DNA from 3 places in the Rhizobium sp. 1399 genome. Region 2 is predicted to be linked to each of the others. Evidence: predicted binding sites of a transcription regulator. Region 2 holds the regulator's gene; each other region holds the start of a gene.
The links. Region 2 encodes LexA, which represses DNA repair genes until DNA is damaged. Its sites were predicted from a motif close to TGTTCNNNNTGTGTTCNG; they were not measured.
Positions count from the first base shown of each region.

Region 1: a site for LexA is predicted at 1,908-1,925, ahead of J2X71_RS04825 (2'-5' RNA ligase family protein). Genes of this name have one in related genera too.
Region 3: a site for LexA is predicted at 2,636-2,653, ahead of J2X71_RS27295 (putative DNA modification/repair radical SAM protein). Genes of this name have one in related genera too.

Region 1 covers NZ_JAVDSU010000001.1:931,052-935,211, forward strand. The annotation lists gene J2X71_RS04815 (LysR family transcriptional regulator) at 1-767, shown strand, start outside; gene J2X71_RS04820 (ParA family protein) at 1,103-1,822, shown strand; gene J2X71_RS04825 (2'-5' RNA ligase family protein) at 2,136-2,606, shown strand; gene J2X71_RS04830 (succinylglutamate desuccinylase/aspartoacylase family protein) at 2,677-3,738, shown strand; gene J2X71_RS04835 (TIGR03364 family FAD-dependent oxidoreductase) at 3,843-4,160, shown strand, end outside.
Region 2 covers NZ_JAVDSU010000018.1:40,221-44,380, forward strand. The annotation lists gene J2X71_RS34270 (ComEC/Rec2 family competence protein) at 1-1,157, shown strand, start outside; gene lexA (transcriptional repressor LexA) at 1,138-1,863, opposite strand; gene J2X71_RS34280 (VOC family protein) at 2,059-2,946, shown strand; gene kdsA (3-deoxy-8-phosphooctulonate synthase) at 2,943-3,791, shown strand; gene J2X71_RS34290 (methyl-accepting chemotaxis protein) at 3,805-4,160, opposite strand, start outside.
Region 3 covers NZ_JAVDSU010000010.1:200,549-204,708, reverse strand. The annotation lists gene J2X71_RS27300 (UdgX family uracil-DNA binding protein) at 1-1,398, opposite strand, end outside; gene J2X71_RS27295 (putative DNA modification/repair radical SAM protein) at 1,398-2,630, opposite strand; gene greA (transcription elongation factor GreA) at 2,880-3,356, shown strand; gene J2X71_RS27285 (glycosyltransferase family 4 protein) at 3,388-4,160, shown strand, end outside.

The sequences.
Region 1 (4,160 bases), on a different contig from region 2:
TCGGAGCCCAGATGTTCGAAAAGCTGCCTTCGGGCTACCGCCTGACGGCTGCAGGGGAGGAGGTCCTCGAGCTCGCTGACCAGATGGAGGCGTCGTCGCACCAGTTGGAGACGCGCGTCTTTGGCCGCGACCAGAGCGTGCGTGGGCTTCTGCGCGTGACACTGGCACCGCCCCTCGCGACACACCTGCTCATGCCGGACTTCTCCGATTTCGCGCGTCTGTATCCGGACATCGAGATGGAAATCTTATCGTCCGGCGAGCTGGTAAATCTGACCAACCGAGAAGCCGACGTCGCGATCCGCGTCGTCTACGACCGCAAAACTCTGCCGCTCAATCTCCATGGCCTGAAGGGACCGGATATATTCGGCGGTATCTATATGTCCCGCGATCTGCTAGCCGCGTGGCGTGCAGGCGCGCCTGATCCCATCCGGTGGATCGTTATAAGCATTCATGGAATTCCGGATTGGGCCAGCGAGGGTGAGGTTCGCACCACGGAGGTTCCGTTCAGGACCACGGACGGCGAGGCGCAGATCGTTGCTGTACGGCAGGGGCTCGGGATCACGACACTGCCGTGCTTCGTCGGAGATGCCGACCCGCTACTGGTGAGGGTGCCGGGTACCGACCTGCACATGTACGGAACGCTCTTCCTTCTCACACAGGGGGAGACACGCAAGACGAAGCGCGTGCGGCTCTTCACGGAGTTCGTATCCCGCAGGCTTGCCGCGTACGCTTCGCTTCTCGCCGGGCTGTCCCTATCGCGCGACTGACGCGCGGCGGGTCGCCGGCGACGCTTGAAGCGGCGTCGTTCAATCCGCGAATGTTACGCCGTATCGCAACCGACGCGAGGGCACACTGCCGACGGCGACGGATTTCACCATCGCTGACGGTCTTTTTGGCAGGCTGGAGGCGCGGCTGACCTATTGCCCGCCCCTCAATGATTGCACCCAAAAAAATCAACCTCAGACGGCATGGCTAAACAGCGCCACGCAAGGTTGCTGTTTGACCTTTTCATCTCATCACTGCGAAAGTCGCGGTTCCTTAAAGCCCGAGACGCGTCTCTCCGAGGGATGACTGCCGCCAACTCATCAACCCGAGGTAATCGATGCCAATCATTACATTTGCCAATACGAAAGGAGGGGCCGGCAAGACGACGGTCGCTCTCGTTCTTGCCACAGAACTGGCTCGCCGTGGCCATCGCGTTTCCGTTCTGGATGCCGATCCCCAGCAGTGGGCCAGCCGCTGGCACCGTCTGACCGGTGACGCAGCCGAATTCGCCGTCATCTCCGGTGTCAGCGAAGATACGATCGAACAGCAGATCAAGGACCTCAAGAAGCGCGGCGGTTATATCGTTATCGACTTGCCAGCCGGTCTGAGCCCGCTGATGGCGAAGGCCATCGGCTTTTCCGATCATGTAATGGTTCCGGTGCAGGGCTGCGCCATGGACGCCGTCGGCGGCGCGCAGGTGCTTGAGATCATGAAGCAGCTTGCTGCCCAGCATGATATCCGCATCCCGCATTCGGTCGTGCTGACGCGCATCAGTTCGATCATCACCACGCGTGCATTGCTGGCGGTCAAGGGTCTGCTCGCAAAGCAGCATGTCAATGTCATCGACACGGCGCTGATCGAGCGCGCCGCCTATCGCGACATGTTCGTTTCAGGCGGCAGCCTCTATACCATGGATCCTGCCCGTGTCAGCAATCTCGACAAGGCGCAAGACAATGCCCGCTTGTTGGCAGACGATGTTCTTCGTCTCGCACCGCCGAAAGCAGCCCGCGCCAAGTCTTCCAAAAAGGCGGCTGAGGTCCTTAAGAACGCCGCGTAAGGCATTCCTCAGCGCTTGATTGACGCCAGCAAACGGCTGCCGCAAAGGTAGCCGTTTCTGTTTTGAATATCCTCACAAAGCTCTTTGTTCATGTTTTGTTCTTGACTGAAATGCCAATCTTGGTATGCTCCTCCTTGTCGAAACAAGGAGGCGGGCGATGTAGTCCGTAGTTCAAATGCCTCATTTTCCACTCGATCCGAATAGCGCAGGCCCCCAGAAGAAATCCAATCTTGGCGGGGAATTTCACGACAGGATTTTCTTCGCGCTTCGCCCAACCATCGAAGCTGCATCCGAGGCGCTGGACATCGCGCAAGTGTATCGCAATAGACATGCTCTGACCGGACCCTCGCGGCCGAACGCAGTGCTTCATGTCACGCTGAACGGCATCGGCGCCTACCGTCGGCTCCCGGATGATATCGTGTTCGGCGCTGAACAAGTTGCCGCGGCAGTGCGTGCCCAGCCGTTCGAAATTGTGCTCGACGAAGCCATGAGCTTCAAGCACCCCGGCCAGCCGCAAGCCTTCGTCATCTGCGGCAGGCAAGAAAACGAAGGCCTGCTGGATCTTCGCAACCAAATTCAAGAAGGTCTCTACGAGGCTGGACTACCCTATAATGTCGGCGGACATCTGACGCCGCACATGACAATGCTCTATGATCGCAAGACTGTTCTGCCTGAAAAGCTTGACCGACCCGTACGCTGGACAGTCCAGGAGTTCCTGTTGATCCACAGCATCTACGGGAAGAGCGAGCATCACGTCATCAACCGCTGGCCTCTGCTCGGCTGAGCTGCGCTTGCACCGCGGGTGGGGATTCGCATAAAACTCCCCACTCAATATGTACATGCGGAGCAAGACAGTGGACCTTTCAGAGATCATCATCCCGGGCGATACGCCCGGCATCGAATGGCGGTTGCCCGTCATGCGTTTCAAGGGAAGCGATCCGGCGGCGCCCAAGGTCTATATCCAGGCCGCATTGCATTCCAATGAACTGCCGGGAACCGCGCTTGCGCATTTTCTCTGCCTTCAACTCAGGCAAGCCGAAAACGAAGGACGGATCGCCGGCGATATCACGCTCGTGCCGCAGGCAAATCCGATCGGGGCGGCGCAATCGCATTTCGGCGAGCTGCAGGGCCGGTTCGATTTGGGATCGCGGACCAATTTCAATCGGGACTTCCCGCTGATCTCGGTTCGCGACCGGGAGGAGTTGCTTGACGGTCTTGATTATTATCCGGCTACGGATCGATTGAAGCGAGAGCTGATTCATATGGCGCTCGGAGCCGATCTGGTGCTCGATCTGCATTGCGATGATGAATCGCTGCAATATGCCTATATCGACGAAGCCTTCTGGCCGGAAGCAGCGGACCTTGCCAATGCGCTCGACATGGAAGCGGTGCTGCTTTCGGATGGCGAAAGCTCCGCCTTCGAGGAAGCCGTCGGTTTTGCCTGGAAATATGAGGTGCCGGGCGAGCGCAAGGCCAAGCTTCCGGGCAAGCTTTCGGTGACGGTGGAACTGCGCGGTCGCCGCGAAGTCTATCCCGATATGGCCGAGAAAGATGCCGAAGGCCTGCTGCAGTTCCTGATCGGGCGCGGTGTTGTCAACGGCGGGGCAGCCGGAGACAAGACCTTCTCCGGACCAGCCGTGCCGCTCGACAATGTCGAGATCGTGCGTGCGCCGCAGGGCGGTACCGTGCTCTTCCACCGCAATATCGGCGAGCGTGTCTCGGAAGGAGAGCTTCTGGCGACGATCGTCACCCGGCCCGGTTTTGCCGAGGGCGATATCGACATCCGGGCGCCGCAGGACGGGCTATTTCTTACCCGCACTTCCGACCGGCTGGTGCGCCGGCGCGGTGACCTGATGAAGATTGCCGCCGACAAGCCGAGCAAGGCAACGCGAAAGGCCGGCACGCTGGAAGACTGAACCAGCGTTCTTTTCCACACGCGGATGTAAGGCTCCGGGCAACTGTCACACAGGCTTCAAGAAAATCCGCCAAGCCGTTGCAGACATGTTGCGAAGGAGCTTTCATGCCGCATTACGACATTGCGATCGTCGGCGCGGGAATTGTCGGGCTGGCGCATGCGCTGGCGGCGGCAAAGCGCGGCAAACGGGTCGTCGTTGTTGACCGCGACGCACAGGCAAATGGCGCCTCGGTGCGCAATTTCGGCTTTGTGACGGTGACCGGCCAGCAGGCCGGCGACTGCTGGGACAAGGCACGCCGGGCACGCGATATCTGGGCCGATATTGTCGATGACGCAGGCGTCGACGTCCTGCAGCGCGGGCTGCTCCTTGCCGCAAGGCTCGACGAATCCGAAGCCGTGATCGACGCCTTCCTGCGCACAGAG
Region 2 (4,160 bases):
AGATGTCCTTTGCCGCAACACTTGCACTGGTCGCCGGCTACGACCTCTGGAAGGGGCGGCCGATGCGGGAGAATGCCTTTGCCAAGCTGCCGATCATGAAGCCCTTCTTCATGGTTGGTGGCTTCTTCGGTGGCGTTTTCCTGACGTCGCTGATCGGTGGTTTCTCGACGGCGCTGTTTTCGATCGAGCATTTCCACCGGCTGACTGCCTATGGCCTGCCGGCAAATCTCGCGGCCATGCCGGTCATCACCTTCATCGTCATGCCGGCCGGGATGCTGGCAATGCTGCTGATGCCGTTTGGTCTGGACGGCTGGCTATGGCCGGTGGCAGGCTTCGGGCTTGATCTGGTGATCACCATCGCAAAGGCAGTAGCGGGGTGGGGCGGCAACATAGATGTAGGCCGCTTGCCCGGCTGGTATTTCCCGACCGCCGTTTTCGGATTTCTGCTGCTGACCCTGCTCAGAACCCGGCTGCGGCACATGGGAACGGCAATTGTCGCGGTCTCGACGCTCGCTGTTGTTCTTCTTCCATCGGAGGCGATGCCCGATATCGCTATCTCCGAAGATGGCGGCCTGGTCGCTATAGTCGATGGAGAGGCGATGGCTTCGAACCGTGAAAAGCCGCCCGCCTTCATCTTCGAACAATGGCAGAGGGCCCTTGCCGTCGAAGAGCATCAGAAGCCGGTTATGCTTCAAGCTGCCAAGGCGCCCACTGCGCCTGATGGTCAAAGACTGCAACTGTCACCCGACCAACAGAATGAAGCCAGAGAGGCAATGAGACAGGCAGTCGCCATTAGCCCGCCGTCACGCTTCTCCTGCCTGAAGGGCGCCTGGTGCACCACTTTGCTCGTCAATGGGAAGAAACTGACCGTCATCGAAAATGCTGCCTATCTCGGACCAGCCTGCGATACGGCCGACATTGTCGTGACCCCCGTCCGATTGCGCTTCGACCGCTGTCGTTCCGGCGCGCTGCTCTTTACCGGCGAGACGCTGCGCAAGACAGGTTCTGTCGAACTTCGATTCACCGATAAGGGAGTTGAGGTCGCAACCGCATTCGACACATTGGGGCGACCCTGGATGCGCCACCGCGCCTATGATTGGCGCAGTAACACATTCGCAGACGCCAATCTGTCACCGGTCAGTGATAGCGGCGAATGAGGCCGACGAGCTTGCCCTGGACCTTGACGCGATCCGGCGGAAAGATGCGGGTCTCGTAAGCAGGGTTTGCTGCCTCGAGCGCAATCGATGCGCCCTTGCGGCGGAAACGCTTGAGCGTTGCTTCCTCGTCATCGACGAGCGCGACGACGATATCACCCGGATTGGCTGTGCTGCCATTGCGGATGATGACCGTGTCGCCATCGAAGATGCCGGCTTCGATCATCGAGTCGCCGCGAACTTCCAGCGCATAATGTTCACCGGAGCCAAGCATATCGGCGGGAACGGTGATGTCATGCGTATTGTTCTGGATTGCCGAGATCGGAACACCGGCGGCGATGCGGCCCATGACAGGAACGGAGACCGCATTGCCGTTATCGGCAGCGGGTGCTGGCTTCGCCGAGGCAGGAGGCGCCACGGGCTGGGGCTTGCCGAGGCTGCCCTCGATGACGCTCGGTGAAAAGCCGCGCCGAGGCTGCAGGCTTGGGCTGTAGGCTTCCGGCAGTTTGATGACTTCGAGCGCGCGCGCCCGGTTCGGAAGCCGGCGAATGAAGCCGCGTTCTTCGAGCGCCGTGATCAGCCGGTGAATACCGGATTTCGAGGCCAGATCCAGTGCGTCCTTCATCTCGTCGAAAGACGGTGGAACGCCTGACTCCTTCATCCTTTCATGAATGAAAAGAAGGAGTTCCTGTTGTTTGCGCGTGAGCATGGCGTCTCCCCAGTCTTGAAACAAATCCAGAACGGACACTATATGTTCCATATGTGTTCCGCAAGTAGCTAAATTTTCGTAAAACTTCTGTTCAATCTGTCGAGAATTTGATTTTTATCGCCCTTAGGCCTGTCTGGCCTTGTTTCACGAGACCTGCTGAAGCACATCTCCTTGTCACTGCTGGGAGAAGAACCGATGAGCCAAGACACGCTTCCGATCGATCATCTCGTTTTGCCGGTTACCGATATCGACCTAGCCCGCGAAAGGCTGGGCAAGCTGGGCTTTACCGTCGCGCCTGATGCCCGCCATCCCTTCGGCACGGAGAATGCCTGTGTTTTCTTTGCCGACAAAACCTATATCGAGCCGCTCGGTGTCGCGAGCGTCGAGGAGAGCGAGGTGACGGCACGTGAGGGCAATGTCTTCACGGCTCGCGATCAGGCTTTCCGCTTCCGCTGCGGCAGCGAGGGACTGTCCGCCATCGCCTTCGCCACCGCGGATGCAAAGCACGAACATGCTCGATTCGTGAAGGGCAGCATCAGTGCCGGTTCTGTGCTGCAGTTCGAACGCCCTGTGAAAATGCCGGATGGCACGGAGAGCATTGCCGGCTTCCGGCTCGCCTTCGCTGCCGACCTCCGGGCACCGGATTTCTTTCTCTTCGCTGTCGAGCGCATCAACCCGCTTCCTGCCGACCGCAACGTGCTGGAGACCCACGCCAATGGCGTGACAGGCATTGCCGAGATCGCGCTCGCAGCCCCCGAGCCGACAGCCTTCGGCGACTTCGTTCGCTCGGCGGCAAAAGCCGCTTCTGCTGGCGATACGAGTTTCGGGCTGGAGGTGCTTACCGGAAACGCAAAGATCAGCCTGATGACCCCGCAGGGGCTGGAGGCCTATTTCGATCTGGCGACGCCGGATATCGATCGCGGCCTGCGCGGCCGGGCAATCCTCTTTGCGGTTGGCGATCTGGCCGTGACAGAAGCGCATTTGGCTGCTAACGGGGTGACCTATACACGCAAGGGCAACCGTATTCTGGTGAAGCCCGCGCCCGGTCAGGGCGTGCTCTTCGCTTTCGAGGAAACATCATGAGCTCTACTACGAACTCCGTTGTGACGGTCGGCGAAGGCGCCGGCAAGGTCACCTTCTCCAATGCTGCACGTCTGTCGCTGATTGCCGGCGCTTGCGAAATGGAAAGTCGCGACCATGCGTTCATGGTTGCCGGCACGTTGAAGGAACTGTGCACCAAGCTCGGCATCGGGCTCGTCTATAAGACCTCGTTCGACAAGGCGAACCGCTCTTCCCTGTCGAGCAAACGCGGTGTCGGCCTTGAGAAGGGGCTGGAGGTTTTTGCCGATCTAAAGAAGGAACTCGGCATTCCGGTTCTGACCGACATCCACACTGAAGAACAGTGCGCTGAAGTGGGCAAGGTTGTCGACATCCTGCAGATACCGGCCTTCCTGTCTCGTCAGACGGATCTCCTGGTGGCTGCGGCAAAGACCGGCCGCGTTATCAACGTCAAGAAGGGCCAGTTCCTGGCGCCCTGGGACATGAAGAACGTGCTCGGCAAGCTCAATCAGAGCGGCAATCCGAACATCTTGCTGTGCGAGCGCGGCGCTTCCTTCGGTTATAATACGCTGGTCTCCGACATGCGTTCCCTGCCGATCATGGCAGCAACCGGCGCCCCCGTTATTTTCGACGCCACGCATTCAGTCCAGCAGCCCGGCGGGCAGGGGGGAACCTCCGGCGGAGAGCGGCAGTTCGTGGAGACGCTGGCCCGTGCAGCCGTGGCCGTCGGCGTCGCCGGGGTCTTTATCGAAACCCATCAGGATCCGGATAACGCGCCCTGCGACGGGCCGAACATGGTCTATCTCAAGGACATGCCACGGCTTCTCGAGAAGCTTCTCGCCTTCGACGCGATCGCCAAGGCCGCCTGAACGACAGGCAGCATCAGGCTGCCGCGCGGGGCGGGCGCCTTTCCTCCAATGCGAAGCGGGAGAGCATGCGCCCGAGATGGGACGCCTCGTTGCCGAGTTCCTGGCAGGCGGCGTTCGTCTCCTCGACCATCGCCGCATTCTGCTGTGTCACCTGATCCATACGGTTGACGGCAGCGTTGACCTCGACGAGCGCGACCGACTGTTCCGAAGACGAGCGCACGATCGCTTCGATTAGTGCCGTCACCTGCAGCACCTGGCGGTCGATATCGCCGAGTGCCTCGCCGGTGCGGTTGACAAGTGCCACGCCTGCGGAAACCTGCCGCGACGACGTCTCGACGAGAAGCTTGATCTCCTTGGCGAGATTGGCGG
Region 3 (4,160 bases), on a different contig from region 2:
CAGCTCTTGTGCCCTCCTCTCCTCGTCCGGAATTCGCAGCAGATAGGAGGGATGCACCGTGACGAAGAGCAACCGCCCCTCCTCCATCGCGATCGGGCGTCCGCGCAGATCCTCCAGCTTCCGCTTTTCGCCGGTCAGCGAATAGAGCGCCGTCGCGCCCATCGCCACGATCAATTTCGGCTTTACGAGATCGAGTTCCAGCTTCAGCCACCAGCGGCAATGCTGCACCTCGCCGAGATTGGGCTTCTGGTGGATACGCCGCTTGCCACGCGGCTCGTATTTGAAATGCTTGACGGCATTGGTGACATAGAGCCTCGACCGATCGATGCCGGCCTGCGCGATCGCTTCGTCGAAAACCTTACCCGCCGGCCCGACAAAGGGTCGACCTGCGAGATCCTCCTGATCGCCTGGTTGCTCGCCGACGAACATGATCTCGGCATCATCTGGCCCTTCGCCGAAGACGGTCTGCGTCGCCTTCGCATGCAGCGGGCATTGGCTGCAGACGGCGGCGGCCTCGCGCAATGCCTCCAGCGTTCCCGCAGGGGCCATCTGCGGGGCCGGCATGCGGGCTGCCGCCTCCTGGATCTTATTGTGATAGGGAAGCGGCATGGTCGCCTCGCGCTCGGCCATGGCGAGCACTTTTGCTTCGGCCTCGGCGATCAGGCCAGGGATGAGATCGGCTTCCGGCAGGTTCTTCCAGTATTTCTTCGGCATCTCTGCCTGCATGGCCTTCACCTTCAGCCGCGCCGGATTGAAGATGCTGGCATAATAGATGCGCCAGAGATCATCGGTCGCGTCACTGATGTCAGGCTTCTCGCAGGCCACATTGCTTGTCGTCAGCCGCTCGCCGTCCCAGGCAGCCGAACCCTTCGGCGTCGCGATCAGCCAGTCCATGTCGGTGAAGCGGCGTTGGAAGAAGGGCGCCTTGCGCGCGACGATATAATGATCCGGCTCGAACCAGGCTATGAATTTTCGCCGCCCGCCGGCAGGTGCCGCCACCTCCTTGAAGCGCACGAAGGCCGTCATCTTGTGGGCGTCGCGATGCAGGCTCTTCTGCATCAGCAGAGCACGCGACACCTCTTCATCGGACGCCAGATCCAGCAGGTTCCGGTTTTCCTGCAATCGCCAGAGCAGGCTATAGAGCAGCGAAAAACGCCTGGCATCGCTATGGCAGATCACGGCCTCGGCTAACGCCATGAAAGCCGGCGAAACGCTCATCGGCTTGGCGTCGGCAGGAGGATCAGGCGGCAAGGCGTCACGCTGGAAGGCAAAGCCCGGTTCGCTGCTCTTTTCATGCCAGTCGATCTCTTCTGGCAGAATCCCAGCTGCGGCAAAGGCGCGAGCGGCCTTGCGCCATTCCTCGAAATTGCCCCTACCCTCCAGAACCACCCGGCGCATCATAGCAGCGACAACTGTTCGGGTTTTGGCTCGAACATCGCGCGCAAGTCCGGCCGGTCGACAAGACGATGCGGCGTCCAGCCCTCGGCAGTGATGAAGGCCTGCACCTTGCGGATCGACACGCCGAGCCGCGGCAAGTCTTCAAGCCGCAGACGGCGTTGCCGCCGCTCAGTCAGGATCGCCTTTACCGTCTTGGTGCCGAGGCCCGGCACACGCAGCAGCTTCTCGCGATCGGCGCGGTTGACATCGACGGGGAAGTCCTCGCGATGGCCGAGTGCCCAGGCGAGCTTGGGATCGAGATTGAGATCCAGCATGCCGCCCTGCTGTGTCGAGGTGATTTCGTCGATGCCGAAACCATAGAAACGATAGAGCCAGTCCGCCTGATAGAGCCGGTGCTCGCGCATCAGCGGCGGCTTGATGAGCGGCAGGTTCTTCGAACTGTCGGGGATCGGGCTGAAGGCGGAATAATAGACGCGTTTGAGACCATAGCTGCTGTAGAGCTGGCCGCTGGTCGATAGGATCGTCGCATCATTGGCGCCGTCGGCGCCGACAATCATCTGTGTACTCTGGCCGGCCGGTACGAAGCGCTTGCGCCTCTTGGTCTGCAGCGTCGGCTCTTCCGCAGCCTCGATCTTCAGCCTGAGATCGCCCATCGACCGGCGGATACTGGCCGGCTTCTTCTCCGGCGCAAAACGGTTGATGCCGCTATCGGTTGGCAGTTCGATATTGAGCGACAGGCGATCGGCATAGAGCCCCGCCTCCTCGATCAGATGCGCGGAGGCCTCCGGAATGGATTTCAGATGGATGTAGCCGCGAAATTGATGCGTGACCCGCAACTCCCGCACGATGCGCACCATTTCCTCCATCGTGTGGTCGGACGAGCGGATGATGCCGGAGGAGAGAAACAATCCCTCGATATAGTTGCGCCGGTAGAATTCCAGCGTCAGCCAGACCACTTCTTCCGGTGTGAAGCGGGCGCGCTCGACATTGCTGGACGAGCGGTTGATGCAATAGGCGCAATCATAGATGCAGAAATTGGTGAGCAGGATCTTCAGAAGCGAGATGCATCGCCCATCCGGCGCATAGGCATGGCAAATGGCCGAGCCTTCGGTGGAGCCGAGCCCTCCAGAGGCAGCCGAATCCCGTTTGACTGTGCCGCTGGAGGCGCAGGAAGCATCATATTTGGCGGCATCGGAGAGGATCGCCAACCGTTCTTTAAGCGATTTCTTCATCGCAATGTTCACTAAATGTTCACGGCGGCAAAATCAAGACTAAGAAATGAGCCTCCATCCAACTTCCCTTCAAAAGCAGGCACTTCTGCGGGAAGCGGAAAGCTTCGGTAAGAATTTTATGGAAATCGCGCGTGCCGATCTGCTATAAGCAACGAACTAAGATTGTAGCACGGTTCCGAAGTTCCCTTCGGGACCTGTTTTCTTTTGTGTCTGCGAGAACTGCAGATGCGGGGAGAGAAGGACGAAAAAATGGTTGATAAGGTACCGATGACACAGGGTGGTTTCGTCAAGCTGCAGGAAGAACTGCGCTGGCGCCAGCAGGAGGAGCGCCCGCGAATCATCGAGGCAATCGCGGAAGCACGCGCCCATGGCGACCTTTCCGAAAATGCCGAGTACCATGCCGCCAAGGAAGCGCAGAGCCACAATGAGGGCCGCGTCGCCGAGCTCGAAGACCTGACGGCGCGCGCCGAAGTCATCGATCTCTCCAAGATGTCGGGCGACAAGATCAAGTTCGGCGCCAAGGTGAAGCTCGTCGACGAGGACACCGAAGAGGAAAAGACCTACCAGATCGTCGGCGATCAGGAAGCCGACGTGAAGCAAGGCCGTATCTCGATCTCCTCCCCGATCGCCCGCGCGCTGATCGGCAAGGAAGTCGGCGACTCCATCGAAGTCAACGCTCCCGGCGGTTCGAAGGCCTACGAAATCCTCTCCGTTTCCTGGGGCTGATCGCCCGCGCCTCCCTCTTCAAGAGCAGCCAGTGCCGGATATCAGTGACGTCGAGATCATCGCGCCCAACCTGAAACGCCGGCTCTCCGGCGTCACGTCGACGATCGTCCAGCTTATCCCCTGCCAGATCCGGCTGGGGATCAGGATCGCGGCTCTCGGCCCCGGCCTTCCGCCAGAACTTCCGCGCCTGAAATGGCCGCAGCTTGCTGGCCTCTGGCGTCCGCCCGCGGGACGGCGTCACCGGGTCTGGCACGCGCGCCGCAACAATGAGATGGCGGCCGGCATCTTCATGCGGCAGGTGCTGCGCATGCCGCTGAAGCTCGTCTTCACCTCGGCCGCCCAGCGCCGCCACACCTCCTATACGCGCTGGCTGATCCGCCAGATGGATGCTGTCATCGCCACCAGCAGCCGCTCCGGCTCCTTCCTCAAGGTGCCGCACACGGTCATCCAGCACGGCGTCGATCTCACGCTCTTCCATCCCCCCGAAGGGTCTGTCGACACGATCGCTGCCACCGGCCTGCCCGGCCGCTATCTCATTGGCTGCTTCGGCCGCGTGCGACATCAGAAAGGCACCGATCTTTTCGTGCAGGCGATGATCGCGCTGCTGCCGCGACATCCGGATTGGACGGCCGTGATTTCCGGTCGCGTCACCCCGGAACACACTGCATTCGCCGACAAGCTGAAAACCGATATCGCCGCAGCCGGCCTGACCGACCGCATCGTCTTCATTGGCGAAGTGCCAGATATCAAGGTCTGGTATCGCCGCCTGACGCTCTATGTCGCCCCCTCCCGTAATGAAGGCTT